Regions from separate parts of the Methylobacterium sp. SD274 genome, predicted to be linked through region 1. Evidence: predicted binding sites of a transcription regulator. Region 1 holds the regulator's gene; each other region holds the start of a gene.

Region 1 (4,695 bases):
GGCGGATATGATTTCGCCCGGGATGCCTATTTTCGCGGGATCGGTGCCGTCGGTTCCCTGATAGGCAAGATCGACGTCAAGCCTCCGCCCAGGCCTTTGCCCCGCTCGGTAGCGCTGGCAGCCGCCGTAGACGACGCCCGCAACGCGCTGACCCGGCGCATCACCGACGCCAATGGCGGGCAGGCCGGCGCGGTGGCCGCCGCCCTGGTAACGGGAAAGCGCGGCCTCATTAATGCCGAGACCAACGAGGTTCTGCGTGCGGCGGGAATCTACCACGTCGTCTCGATTTCCGGCCTCCACATGGTGCTCGCAGCCGGCGTCGTGTTCTGGCTCGTCCGCGCGCTGCTCGCCCTCGTTCCGGGGCTCGCCCTGGTTTGGCCGATCAAGAAGATCGCCGCCGGTTTCGCCATGGTGGGTGTCACGGCCTATTGCGTCTTCTCGGGCTGGGATATCGCTGCCGAACGCTCGCTCATCATGACGTTGGTGATGCTCGGCGCGATCCTGGTGGATCGCCCGGCTTTGAGCATGCGGAACCTCGCGCTCGCTGCCCTCATCGCCCTCGCGCGAGAGCCGGACGGGATTCTCGAACCGAGCTTTCAGATGTCCTTCGGCGCGGTTGCCGGCCTCATCGCTTGCGCCGGCGCGCTCAATCGCTGGATGCCGCCACGCGAAGGTGCGGGCCTCTTGGCCCGAACCTGGCGGTTTCTGGCTGTCGCGGTCCTTGGCACACTGGCGACGACCTTGATCGCCCAGATCGCCACGGCGCCCTTCGCGACCTATCATTTCCAGACCGTCCAGCCCTTCGGCATCGTCGGCAATGCCCTGACCTTGCCCCTCGTCTCCCTGGCGGTGATGCCGGCGGCGGTTCTTGGGATCCTCGCCTATCCCTTCGCACTGGACCAGCCGGTCTGGTGGGCGATGGGGCTCGCCGTACGCGGGATGCTCACGATCTCCGGCTGGATCAGCGGGTTCGGACACGCCACCCTCGTCGTCCCGGCCTATGGCAGCACGGCACTCTGCCTGCTTGCTCTCGCCCTGCTCCTGCTGACACTTCCCGTCTCGAGCTTACGCTGGATCGGCCTTGCTCCGGCCGCTCTCGGTGTCGTGCTCGCTACCATGCCGCCGCGTTACGACGTCTACATCGACCGTGAGGGTGGCGGTGCAGCCTTCCGCGACGGGGACGGCCGATTGAGCATTCTCGGCAGCCCGCCGGCCTTCGTCCTCGAACAATGGCTCAAGGCGGATGGCGATTCGCGGAAGGTCGCCGCCGTCGCAGCCTCGCCGAGAAGCCGATGCGATACCGGCGGATGCGTCGTCGAGTTAGGGCCGGGTCGGATCGTCGCCCTCGTCAAGGACAAGCGGGCCTTCGCGGAGGATTGCGAACGGGCGAGTGTGATCATCGCCCGCCGTGACGCACCCAAAGACTGCCGGGCCGGCTTCGTCATCGATCGCGCATACCTGGCTCTACGCGGCGCCACCACCATCCGTTTCGGCCCCGAAGGACCGCAGGTCACGTCCGCCCACCAACCTCATTCTCGTCCGCCATGGCGGCGGGCGGTCGCCGTCGTCACGCCGTCCCCTTCGCCTCCGAAGGAATCGGGACCAAGTCCGAAACCCATAAAACCCGAGGGCGACGACGGCGATCCGTCATCCGAAACGCAGTCGGACGGGCTTCAGTAACGACGGACCAGGCTGACGAGCCGCCCCTGGATCTGAACACGATCCGGACCCAGAACCCTCGTCTCGTAGGCTGGGTTTGCCGCTTCCAGAGCGATGGAGGAACCGCGGCGACGCAGGCGCTTCAATGTGGCCTCTTCATCGTCGATGAGGGCAACGATGATGTCGCCCGTATTCGCAGTGTCCTGCTTCTTGATCACGACAAGATCACCGTCGAGGATACCCGCTTCGATCATCGAATCGCCACGGACCTCCAGCGCGTAATGTTCGCCGCCGGCCAGGAAGTCCGGTGATAGCGTCACGGAATGGCTCTGGTTCTGTATGGCGGAGATCGGCGTGCCCGCCGCGATCCGTCCCATGACCGGGATCGTGATCGACCTTCCGCTCTCGTCCTGGGCCTGGGTCGTTGGCTGGCGCAGGGACGGCATCGCCTTGGACCGACCGCCTTCGACTACGCTCGGCGTGAAGCGGCGAACTTCACCGGCGGGAGCGGGCTTCGGCGCCAGTGCACCGGTCAGGCTCTCAGGCATCCGGATCACTTCGATCGCCCTGGCGCGATTCGGCAAACGACGCAGAAATCCGCGCTCTTCGAGGGCCGTGATCAACCGGTGGATCCCCGACTTCGATTTGAGATCGAGGGCGTCCTTCATCTCGTCGAAGGAGGGCGGGACGCCACTCTCCTGCATCCGTTGTTGGATGAATTGGAGAAGATCCAGCTGCTTACGCGTCAACATACAGATCACTCTTCCACTGAAGCCAATGGCCGCGACTAACGCCGCTGAAACAAAACACGAACACGGTAGACGTTCCGCAAGTGTTCTGCAAGGGTTCCGTTAACCCGGTGGTAGAGTTTGTTCCTGAGGCGCAATGTTCCGCTCAAGGCGCCTTACCGCGGGCCGGCTTGGCGTCCGCCGGTATCACCCGCCGGGCCCTTCAATCATCCGAAGGGGCTTCGTGCCGTGGAGGCTTATCCTGCCCCTGTAAGGTGGGCCTTCACGGTGTCCGGCGGAACCGCGCGCCCGGTCCCCGCCGATGACTTAGTCGGTCACCGACGGCCGGGGAGCCATGCGATGTGGCGGGTACTCTGGCGGCAGCGTCGATCAGTCGAGATAGTCACCATATTTCTCGACATGGCTGGCGAGGCCGAGGCCGTGCTCGCGCACGAGGCGTTCCGCCAGATCTGCATCCCGCGCTTCCAATGCCTTGATGATCGCCACGTGTTCCTTGATCGAATTGGCCGCGCGTTCCCCCTGACGCAGCGCGGTGTTGCGAATACCGCGGACATGCATCAGCAGGTTGCTGGTGATGTCTTTGATCACGTCGCACTGGCCGAGCGAAATGATCTTCTGGTGGAAGCGAATGTTGGCTTCCGAATACTCGTCGAGATGATCCGACGGGCGCCCTTCATAGAATTCTGGAAAGTGCTCACGCAGGCAGTGAAGTTGTTCGTCGGTGGCCCGCTCGCAGGCGAGGCGCGCAGCCATGCTCTCCAAGGCAGACCAAGCCTGGATCATGCTGACAATTTCTTTCTTCGACTTCTTGATGACGAAGACACCACGACGGGCCTCGAACCGCACGAAGCCTTCCTGCTCCAATACCGTCAGCGCTTCGCGCACAGGGGTGCGGCTCACGCCAAGGTTCAAGGACAGCTTTCGCTCATCCAGGCGAACCTCTTCACGCTGATTATAAATGTTCATGTTCGTGATTGCTTCTTTGAGCGCGTCATAAGCCAATGCACGCAAGCTTGAAGTCGCAACGATAGGCTTTACTTGAAATGTGTCGGTTTTAACCATTTTTCATGCCACCTAGAATAATTTAAACTCGCACACGCGGGCGAGCACACTTGGTGTGAAGCATGCCAAACTCGCGTTTGAAATACAAGGAATGCCTCGGCCCGCTCAAAGCTCTTAACATAAGCTGAGTGGCGCTTTCCTCGCTACGGTTCGAAGAGCAGACTTCCGATTACCATGAAGGAAGGAGTTGTATTCTTCCCGTGTCGACCGGCCATGCGACGCCTCGCGTTCGGGCGATCCGATGCTGATCGGCACAATCGTGCAAATCCGTTTGACAGTTGGTATTTGGTATGCCACCAATTGCCTATCGGGTCGGAGGGCTTACAGCAGTTTTCGACTGCTAGATCGGGTCAAAGCGCCTTCTGTGTTCGAGGCAGGCGCGGGATCGCCAGCCGGCGAACGGCGCCCGTCTGGCGGTAGGCATTATAAAACATGGTGATTTGGTTGTGTCCACCATCGACCCCGCCAAGTCGCCGCAAAGATTAAGCTGCGCGGAATACCCAAAGAGATCATAAATTTTTGGATTCCCGTTGAAGAAAATCCACGCCCCGTCGAGGGAGGATGAAACGTCACGCTGGCCGACTTCACGGCAACGCCAACTCCAAAGTCACTGCCAGGACGTCGATTTAACGTCGAGGAATCCCGCGGTCTCCGAAGCCGCATCACAATCGGGTTTGCACTGCACGAGAGAACCAAATCCCGCGGCGGAAAAGTTCACGTCATCGGTTCGCCGACTTTGCGGACCGCCAATCAAAATAAAACGTCAAAGAACCAGGGAGAGAACACGATGTCAGCTTTGGCCCAGAGAATCGATGTCGACGTTTCGGCCGAGCCGGAACTCACCGATGGCTTTCACCTCGTCATCGACGCGCTGAAGCTCAATGATATCAACACGATCTACGGCGTGCCCGGCATTCCGATCACCGATCTCGGTCGCCTCGCCCAGGCCGCAGGAATGCGGGTCATCTCCTTTCGCCATGAGCAGCACGCCGGCAACGCCGCCGCCATCGCGGGCTTCCTGACGAAGAAGCCCGGCATCTGCCTCACGGTTTCCGCGCCTGGCTTCCTCAACGGCCTCACGGCCCTGGCCAACGCCACAACTAACTGCTTCCCGATGATCCTTATTTCCGGCTCGTCGGAGCGTGAGATCGTCGATCTCCAGCAGGGCGATTACGAGGAGATGGACCAGCTCGCCATCGCCAAGCCCCTGTGCAAGGCCGCCTTC
Region 2 (4,695 bases), on a different contig from region 1:
GAGATTCTCGAGCCCGTCGAGGCGTTCGAACGGGGCCGGGTGCTCCATCGCGCCGTTGAGGGATTTGGCCACCGCCTTGTAGAGCGTGTCGATGATGAGGGTGGACTTGCCGCCGCCCGAGACGCCCGAGACGCAGGTGAAGGTCCCGAGCGGAATCTCGACGCTCACATCCTTCAGGTTGTTGCCCCGCGCGCCGACGAGGGTGAGCTTGCCCTTCTTCGTCTTGCGCCGGGCTGTGGGCACGCGCACGCTCATCTCGCCCGTCAGGTACTTGGCGGTGAGCGAGGCGGGGTTCTTCAGCACCTCCTCCGGCGTGCCCTGGGCGATGATCTGCCCGCCATGGATCCCGGCACCGGGGCCGACATCGACGACGTAATCGGCCTGGAGGATCGCATCCTCGTCGTGTTCGACGACGATGACGGAATTGCCGAGGTCGCGCAGGCGCTTCAACGTGCCGAGCAAGCGCTCGTTATCGCGCTGGTGCAGGCCGATGGACGGTTCGTCGAGGACGTAGAGCACCCCCGTCAGCCCGGAGCCGATCTGCGAGGCGAGGCGGATACGCTGGCTCTCGCCGCCCGAGAGCGAGCCCGAGCCGCGCGCGAGGGTGAGGTAGTCGAGGCCGACATCGACCAGGAAGGTGAGCCGGTCGCGGATCTCCTTCAGGATGCGGAAGGCGATCTCGTTCTGCTTCGGCGTCAGCTTCTCCGACAGTTCGGAGAACCAGCGATGCGCCTCGCGCACGGAAAGCGCGGTGACGTCGCCGATATCCTGCATGGCGACCTTCACCGCCAAAGCCTCGATCTTGAGGCGCTTGCCGCCGCAGGAGGCGCAAGGGGTCTCGCTCATGAACCGGGCGATGTCCTCGCGCGAGGCGTCGCTCTCGGTCTCCTTGTAGCGCCGCTCCAGGTTCGGGATGACGCCCTCGAACGGCTTGTTCACCTCGTAGGCGCGCATGCCGTCGTTATAGGCAAAGCGGATCGACTCGCGGCCGGAGCCGTAGAGGATGACCTTGTGCGCCGTCTCCGGCAGGTCCGACCAGGGCGACGTGGTCTTGAAACCGTAATGCCCCGCCAGGGCGTCCAGGGTCTGGCCGTAATAGGGCGAGGTCGATTTCGCCCAGGGGCCGACGGCACCGCGCTTGAGGCTGAGCTTGACGTCGGAGATGACCAGTTCGGGGTCGATCCGCATCTCGTGGCCGATGCCGCCGCAGGTCGGGCAGGCGCCGAACGGGTTGTTGAACGAGAACAGGCGCGGCTCGATCTCGGCGATCGTGAACCCGGAGACCGGGCAGGCGAAGCGCGACGAGAAGGTGATGGTCTCGCCCTCGGCCGGATCGGCGAATTCGATCAGCGCGATGCCGTCGGCCAGTTCCAGGGCGGTCTCGAAGGAATCGGCGAGACGCGCGGCGATGTCGGCCCGCACCACGAGACGGTCCACCACCACGTCGATATCGTGCTTGAGCTTCTTGTCGAGTTTTGGCGCATCGTCGATCGGGTAGTATTCGCCGTCGATGCGAAGACGCTGGAAGCCCTTCTTCTGGAACTCGGCGATCTCCTTGCGGTACTCGCCCTTCCGGCCCCGAACCACGGGGGCGAGGAGATAGAGCCGGCTCTTCTCCGGCAGGGCCAGCACCCGGTCGACCATCTGGCTCACGGTCTGGCTCTCGATCGGCAGGCCGGTGGCGGGCGAGTAGGGGATGCCGACCCGCGCCCAGAGCAGGCGCATGTAATCGTAGATTTCGGTGACGGTCCCCACAGTGGAGCGTGGGTTCTTCGACGTCGTCTTCTGCTCGATGGAGATGGCCGGCGAGAGCCCGTCGATCTGATCGACGTCGGGTTTCGACATCATCTCGAGGAACTGGCGGGCATAGGCCGAGAGCGACTCGACGTAGCGGCGCTGGCCTTCCGCATAGATCGTGTCGAAGGCGAGCGACGACTTGCCCGACCCCGACAGGCCGGTGAAGACCACGAGCTTGTCGCGTGGAATCGTGAGATCGATGTTCTTGAGGTTGTGCTCGCGCGCGCCCCGGACGGCGATGACGCGACGGTCGGGGCTACCCTCGAACAGCTTCTCGATCCGCGCCTCGACGCTCTCTTCCTGTGCCTGCGCCGCTTGGCTCTTCAGGCCCCGTGGCGTCTTGGCGGCGGCTTTTGCTTTGGCCATTGGGTCTCTTCGGCGGCAGGACTTGGCGGAAAGGAGGATCGGCGACGACGCGCGGGGATCGTCTCCGGGACGTCATGCGGCGAGGTCGAAGACAACGGTCCCGCCACCGGTCGCCATGTCGGGCGCACGGGCCGGGCGGGCAAGACGCACGCCACGCATATCCGCCACCCAGCTAGAACAAAAAGCGTACAGCTACAATATCGGCGCTGAATTCCGCGCTCGGGCGGACGCTCGCCAAGCTCTCGCGGCCGAACGCACCATGGAAGTGGGACGCGCTCCTCTGCTGGGGCGGCCCCCGACCGCGATGGGTCGGCGAGCATTTCCAGGCCTTCGTTTGCCGCGCTCCTGCTCGCCGAACCGGCAACCACTTCGGCGCAGAACGCCCTAGACGCTCGTCTGAAACCCGCCGAGGGGCGCGACGACCCGGCAGATCAGCCCATCGGGCTCGTAGGCGAGGGAGACCTCGCCGCCGACGGCGCCGGCGAGCCCGCGTTCGATGAGCCGTGAGCCGAAGCCCTTCCGTGTCGGGGGGTTCACGGGTGGCCCGCCATGCTCGGACCATGTGAGGTGGATCGAGTCGTCGTCTCCCGCCACGACCACCCGCCATTCCACGACGACGCGGCCGTCCGGCCTGGAAAGGGCGCCGTATTTGGCGGCATTGGTGGCGAGTTCGTGCATCATCAGGGCGAGCGACAGGGCCGCCTTGGAGCCGATGACGATCTCGGGCCCCGACAGATCGAACCGCCCCGGCTGCTGGTCGTCGTGAAGGGACAGGGCGCTCTGCAGGATCGTCGAGATGGCGGCGCTCTCGCGCTCTCCGGTCAGCAGGATGTCGTGGGCATTCCCGAGGGCGATCAGGCGCGCGGCCAAGGCATGCTTGGCCGCTTCCACATCGGTGACGTTGCGCAGACTCTGCGAGGCGATCGCCTGAACCATCGCGAGGGTGTTCTTCATGCGGTGGCTGAGTTCGCGGTTGAGAATCCGCTGCTGCTCGTCCGCCTCGATCCGGATCAGGCTGCTCCAGGCCCGTTCCGCCACCTCGCGGACGAAGGCGATCTCGTGCGGCGTCCAGGAGCGCGGCGAGGCCTCCGTCGCATAGAGCACGCCGACGAGGCGACCGCGCTGGAGCAGGGGGACGGAGATCACCGCCTGCACACCCTCCGCGATGTAGAGTTCCGCATCGCTATCGAGGTCGGGGGAGGTCGCGAGATCGTCCACCGCGAGGATCTCGCCGCGCCGCAGGCCGGCGATACTGGCGGGAAATTCCTCGAGCCGCAGGGTCCGGCTCGGAAAAGTCTGTCCGTCCGAGGACCAGGAATGCGCTACCGTCACCAGCCCCGCCGGAAGGTCGACCATGCCGTAGCCGGCCCGCGTCGCCCCGAGAGCGCGGCCCAGGATCTCCGCCGTCATGGCCACGACATCGGCGTTCGAGCGCAATTCACGCAGGCGGTCGCCTAAGCTGATCAGCGCCTCGCGACGGGCATCCGCGCGTTTCTCCTCGGTGATGTCCTCGATCATCGCCATGGCGTGAACGGCGTCACCCAGGGTCTGGGAGACGAGGTTCACCCTCGCCCAGATGATCCGGCCGTCGCGTCTCCGGTAGCGCTTCTCGAACCGGTCCTGCAGGGTCTCGCCGGTGGCGAGGCGGCGATGCAGGTCGTCGCGCGCATCCGCATCCTCGGCGGGGGTCCATTGGGCGAGGGAGCGACCGACGATCTCGGATTCCGGCGCACCCCAGATCTCGCAGAGCTTGGCGTTGACCCTGAGCGCCAGGACGCTGCGGGGATCGAACTGGACGATCCCGATATTGGCACCCTCGAAGACCGCGCGGAATTGTGCCTCCAACTGGCTTCTGACGGTGACGTCGAGCATCGCGCCGACCATCCGCACCGGCGCGCCCAAAGCATCGCGGACGAGATATCCGCGGTCCAGCACATCGGCATAGGCCCCGTCTCCCTTGAGGAAGCGGTACTGGCAGCTCCACCTGTCCGAGCCTCCGTCGAGAAAGGCATTCAGCCCGGCGGAGACGATGGCGCGGTCATCGGGATGGATGTTGCCGAGCCACCAGTCGGAGCCGGGACCGATATGGGCAGGCCGCCAGCCATAGGACGTCTCGAGCGCCTCGTTCCACAGGATGGCGTCGCGCAGCAGGTCCCAATCCCAGACGACATCGTTGGTCGCCCTGGCCACGAGGCGATAGCGCTCGTCGGTCGACCACCGATCGAGGGAGGCGGCACCATCGCCGATACCAACGGCACCGTCGGTCATACCACCGGCCGCCGTCCTTACCGGCGAAGGAAGATCGCGACGACTCCCTCGGAGGGGTGGAGGTACATTCGCAGTGGTCATCGGATGCGGGTCTGATTCCGTCGATCGCCATCACATGAAATGCAGTCGGACCTCGCAACGAACAAGTCTCGCCACGAGATTTCGCGAGATCCTCCCCGCCCACAGCGTATCGAACTCGGATCGGAGACTTGACCCGGCACCTGGGCCCGGGATCGGAAAGCCTCGTCCCCCCGAGCGGACATC
Region 3 (4,695 bases), on a different contig from region 1:
AGAACCTGTCTTTGGAGACAAGACGATGAAACGCATTGTTCTGGCAGCGACCGCGATGGTCGGCGCTCTGGCGATGATCCCGGCGACGGCGGAAGCCCGCGGTTGGGGCGGCCATGGCGGCGGATTCGGCCATGGTGGCGGGTTTGGCCATGGCGGCTTCGGCCGCGGTGGGTTCGCCCATGGCGGCTTTGGCCGCGGGGGCTTCGGTCACGGCGGCTTCGGCGGCTATCGCGGCGGCTTCCGGAGCGCGGGCTTCGGCTATCGCGGCGGCTGGGGTGGGCATCGCGGCTACGGCTGGCGCGGCGGTTACGGCCGTGGCTACGGCTACGGCCTCGGCGGTCTCGGCCTCGGTGTGGGCCTCGGCCTCGCCGCTGGCGGACTCTATGGCGGCTACGGTGGCTATGGCGGATACCCGGCCTACGGGTATGGTTACGCCCCAGCCGCTTATGGCGGATACGGCGGTTACGGTGGCGAATGCTACACCGTCCCGCGCACCCGCTGGACTCCCTACGGACCTCGCCGGGTCCTGGTCGAGCGCTGCTACTGAGCCGGTCTCGTTCGAGAAGACTTCAATGGGAAAGGGACCGCCTTGGCGGTCCCTTTTTCGTTGCCCCCTCGGCCAACCCATACGCTATCGCCGGCCTCGCTCGTCCTTGCGCATCGGCATGGCATCGATAGTGGAAAACAGGCGGGGAGCCGGGATCGGGGCGGCTTCGACGAGCTTCGCATCGCCGTCCTTGCCCACCAGCACGACACGGAAGTCCCGCTCCCCGATCCCGAAGCGGTTGCGGATGCTTTTGGCCTCGGCGCCTGTCCCGATCGCCTCCACTACGACGAGGTCGCGCTCCGCGTAATCCGCCCGTCGCGCCCGCGCCTCGCGTCTCTGCGCCTCGATTCGCGGATCTTCACCGTCCGGAGCGACGATGACCAGAACGCGTGATGTCCAGCGATGGGCGGCGAGGGGATCTTCGGCGAGTGCCTGCGACGCAAGGCCGGACATGGCAGCGATACTGGCGAGGAGAAGCGGGCGGGCCATCCGGGTATACCGATCGGGGTGACGGGCATGTGCCCATGGGCGTCAACGCCGCTCGGCGCGGGCGGTGCCCCGGCCCTGCGACGGGAACACCCCGAGCCAGATCGGCCTTGTCGAAATGTCCCTCGATTCCCGCACGCCCGTTCAGCGGATTCGTCATCACAACCGGAGCGTCAGATCATGGTCGCCGTGAACCGCAGCATCGTCCTCGCCTCCCGTCCGCACGGAGAGCCGACCGCCGCGCATTTCCGGCTCGAAGAGAGCCGCACACCGACGCCGGGGGAGGGCGAGGTGCTGCTGTGCAACCGCCTCCTTTCCCTCGATCCCTACATGCGCGGACGGATGAGCGCGGCGAAATCTTATGCCGAGCCTGTCGCCATCGGCGCGCCCATGGTCGGGGCCACCGTGTCGGAGGTGGTGGCCTCGCGGCATCCGGATTTCCACGAGGGCGACGTAGTGACCGCCTTCGGGGGCTGGCAGGATTTCGCGGTCACCAAGGGACAGGGGCTGCGCAAGCTCGATCCCGAGGCGGCGCCGGTCAGCACGGCGCTCGGCGTCCTCGGGATGCCGGGCATGACCGCCTATACCGGCCTCCTCACCATCGGGCAGCCGAAGGCGGGCGAGACCGTCGTGGTCGCCGCCGCTGCCGGGCCGGTAGGCTCCCTCGTCGGCCAGATCGCCAAGCTGAAGGGCGCGCGCGCCGTCGGCATCGCGGGCGGTCCTGAGAAATGCGCCTACCTCACCGACGTGCTCGGCTTCGACGCGGCGGTCGACCACCGCACCGACGACCTGCCCGGCGCGCTTGCCGCCGCTTGTCCCGACGGGATCGACGTGTATTTCGAGAATGTCGGCGGCGCGGTGTTCGACGCCGTACTGCCGCTGCTCAACGACTTCGCCCGCATCCCGGTCTGCGGCCTCGTCTCGGGCTACAACCTCACCGAATTGCCTTCGGGGCCGGACCGCAGCCCCGTCATCATGCGCGCCATCCTGACCAAGCGCCTGACCCTGCGCGGCTTCATCGTGTGGGATTTCGCCGACCAGGAGGAGGAGTTCCTGAGTGAGGTCGGAACTTGGCTGAGAGAAGGGCGCATCCAGCATCGGGAAGACATCGTCGACGGACTGGAGGCGGCGCCGGAGGCCTTCATCGGGCTGCTGAAGGGCCGGAATTTCGGCAAGATGCTGGTGCGGATCGCGTGACTAGCAGGTGAGCGATCCTTGCGCGCCAAAACGAACAAAGATAGAACATCGACCTGTGATCGGTGGGGACAAATTCGCCCTCCCGATTGCGGGCCGCCTGTCCGAAGTTCATGAAGGGCGAACGGGACGGACGGCGTGTGAGGCCCTTCCGTCAGTGAGATCGATCGAGAGGAGAGCGGCATGGCCGGCAGCGTCAACAAGGTGATTTTGGTGGGCAATCTCGGGCGCGACCCCGAGACCCGGCGCCTCGCCTCCGGCGATCCCGTGGTCAACCTGCGCATCGCCACGTCCGAATCCTGGAAGGACAAGGCCTCGGGCGAGCGCAAGGAGAAGACCGAGTGGCACTCGGTGGTGATCTACAACGAGAACCTCGCCCGCGTGGCCGAGCAGTACCTGCGCAAGGGCTCGAAGGTCTATATCGAGGGCCAACTCCAGACCCGGAAATGGGCGGACCAGTCCGGCGTCGAGAAATACACCACCGAGGTGGTGCTCCAGCGCTTCCGCGGTGAACTCACGCTCCTCGACGGTCGCAGCGGCGGTGGAGAGATGGGCGCCGACGACGAGGGCGGCGGCCAGATCAGCCGCGGCGGCGATTACGGCGGCGGCCGTGGCGGGGATCGCGGGGGAGACCGGGGTGGCGATCGCGGCGGGGAATACGGCGGCGGCCGTTCCTCGGGCGGCGAGCGTCGGCCGGCGGCGGCTTCGTCGAAGCCCAATTACGACCTCGACGACGATATCCCGTTCTAGGGATCTGCCGTTCCCGTCATCGGCATCCGACGGACGGGAAGCTAGGCGTATCGGCCTCCACCCGGCCCGCTCACGGCGACGATAGTCACATATCTCGCGGGCAGAGCGGGTCCCCGCTCTTGGAAGGAGAGCGACAGGGTGAGGTGTGTGATCTTTCCGGAGATGGACCACACCTCACCCCAGCCCTCTCCTTCCAGGAGAGGGAGTGCTGTCGCGCCTCATATCGACCGGTCATGAACCGGGGAACAGACGTCGAGCAGCTCGATAAATTCAAAAGACGCTCACTGGAGCGGACGGACGGGCGCCCCGATAGCGAACAGGCATCAGGCGTCGGGTTGCGACGGCCCCAGCCGCGCCATCGCCGATGCGACCTCCAGCAGGGTTTCCCCGGTCAGATCCGGTGCCTCGAGGGCCGGTGAGTACGGCACGCCACGAGCGACATAGCCTGTCATGAGGCCGGCGATCCTGGCGCCGTGGAGGTCCCAGGGGTGGGTCGCGATCATTGCCATCTCGCCCGGGGCGAGGGCGGCGGCCCGCGCGGCGTGGCGGTAGACCTCGGCGCGCGGCTTCGACAGCTTCACCTCTTCGATGGAGAAAACCCGCTCGACGAGCCCCTCCATACCTGCCGCGGCGAGCAATCCCCTCGTGGTCGCGGCTGCGCCGTTGCTCAGTGCGAAGACCCGGACGCCGGCATCGGCCAGAACCGCGAATGCCGCCTTGGCGTCCTCGTGCGGCGGAAGGGCCTTCATCATGCCGAGCAAAGCCGTCTTGTCCTCCGGCGAGGCGGAGAGGCCATGCATGGCGAGCACCTCGTCGAGGCACCCCGACAGCACGGACTGGAACGGCGCAAAGGTGCCTGTCGCCGCCAGGGCGAACATGTCCCGCAGGCCGGCGGTGTAGAGGAAGTCCAGGGCGAGGGGCGGCAAGCCCATCGCCACCAGGGCAGGCCGCATCGGCTCCATGCTGAACACGGTGCCGATGATGTCGAAAGCGACGGCTTTCGGGCGAACGAGCATGACTTTGCCCCTGTCGATGGATGCGGCGGGATCGATGGCGTCGGGTAACCGGCCCAGCGGTCTGTGAGTTCACACGAACCGTGCCTTCGTGCTTCCATGGGCTCGATCGAGCAGGGGAGGCGAATCGATGCGCGTCATGGTTCTGGTCAAGGCGACCACAGACAGCGAGGCGGGGATCATGCCGTCCCTCGACCTGCTCACCGCCATGGGCGAGTTCAACATGGAACTCGCCAAGGCGGGCATCCTCCTCGCCGGCGAGGGCCTGCACCCCTCCGCCAAGGGCAAGCGTGTCGCCTTCGACGGTGCCTCCCGCACCGTCAGCGACGGCCCCTTCGCCGCGACCGGGGAACTGGTCGCCGGCTTCTGGCTCTGGCAGGTGAAGGACATGGAGGAAGCGCTGGACTGGGTGAAGCGCTGTCCCAACCCGATGCCCGGCCCGAGCGAGATCGAGATCCGGCCGCTCTACGAGATGTCCGATTTCACCGGCGCTGCGGCGGGGTGAGGGGCACGAGGCTCCGACCCCACCATTGCAGGCCGCCTCGCGATACTCCCACATGGGCCCCGGATCGGGTTCCACCGCGCCTCCACCCATTCGGGGAAGAGGCCGGGAAACAACCGGTGCTCATGCGCTGAAATCGGCGTCGCAAGCGCTTGCGACGCATGGGGTTTGTCGATGTCGTCGCGACATGTCCGGCGGTGGCG

The links. The regulator LexA, encoded in region 1, represses DNA repair genes until DNA is damaged. The targets are predictions, from matches to a motif close to TGTTCNNNNTGTGTTCNG.
Region 2: the regulator LexA is predicted to act here: its motif matches at 2,337-2,354, upstream of uvrA (excinuclease ABC subunit UvrA).
Region 3: the regulator LexA is predicted to act here: its motif matches at 2,261-2,278, upstream of ssb (single-stranded DNA-binding protein).

The regions. Positions count from the first base shown of each region.
Region 1 is NZ_JADIJP010000021.1:82,324-87,018, forward strand. Features, by position in the region: gene IPV08_RS17560 (ComEC/Rec2 family competence protein) at 1-1,680, shown strand, start outside; gene lexA (transcriptional repressor LexA) at 1,674-2,411, opposite strand; gene IPV08_RS17570 (GntR family transcriptional regulator) at 2,778-3,470, opposite strand; gene oxc (oxalyl-CoA decarboxylase) at 4,258-4,695, shown strand, end outside.
Region 2 is NZ_JADIJP010000006.1:174,744-179,438, forward strand. Features, by position in the region: gene uvrA (excinuclease ABC subunit UvrA) at 1-2,163, opposite strand, end outside; gene IPV08_RS08060 (PAS domain S-box protein) at 2,548-4,431, opposite strand.
Region 3 is NZ_JADIJP010000006.1:39,091-43,785, forward strand. Features, by position in the region: gene IPV08_RS07425 (hypothetical protein) at 26-547, shown strand; gene IPV08_RS07430 (DUF4174 domain-containing protein) at 632-1,036, opposite strand; gene IPV08_RS07435 (NADP-dependent oxidoreductase) at 1,214-2,230, shown strand; gene ssb (single-stranded DNA-binding protein) at 2,411-2,977, shown strand; gene IPV08_RS07445 (HAD-IA family hydrolase) at 3,301-3,993, opposite strand; gene IPV08_RS07450 (YciI family protein) at 4,121-4,495, shown strand.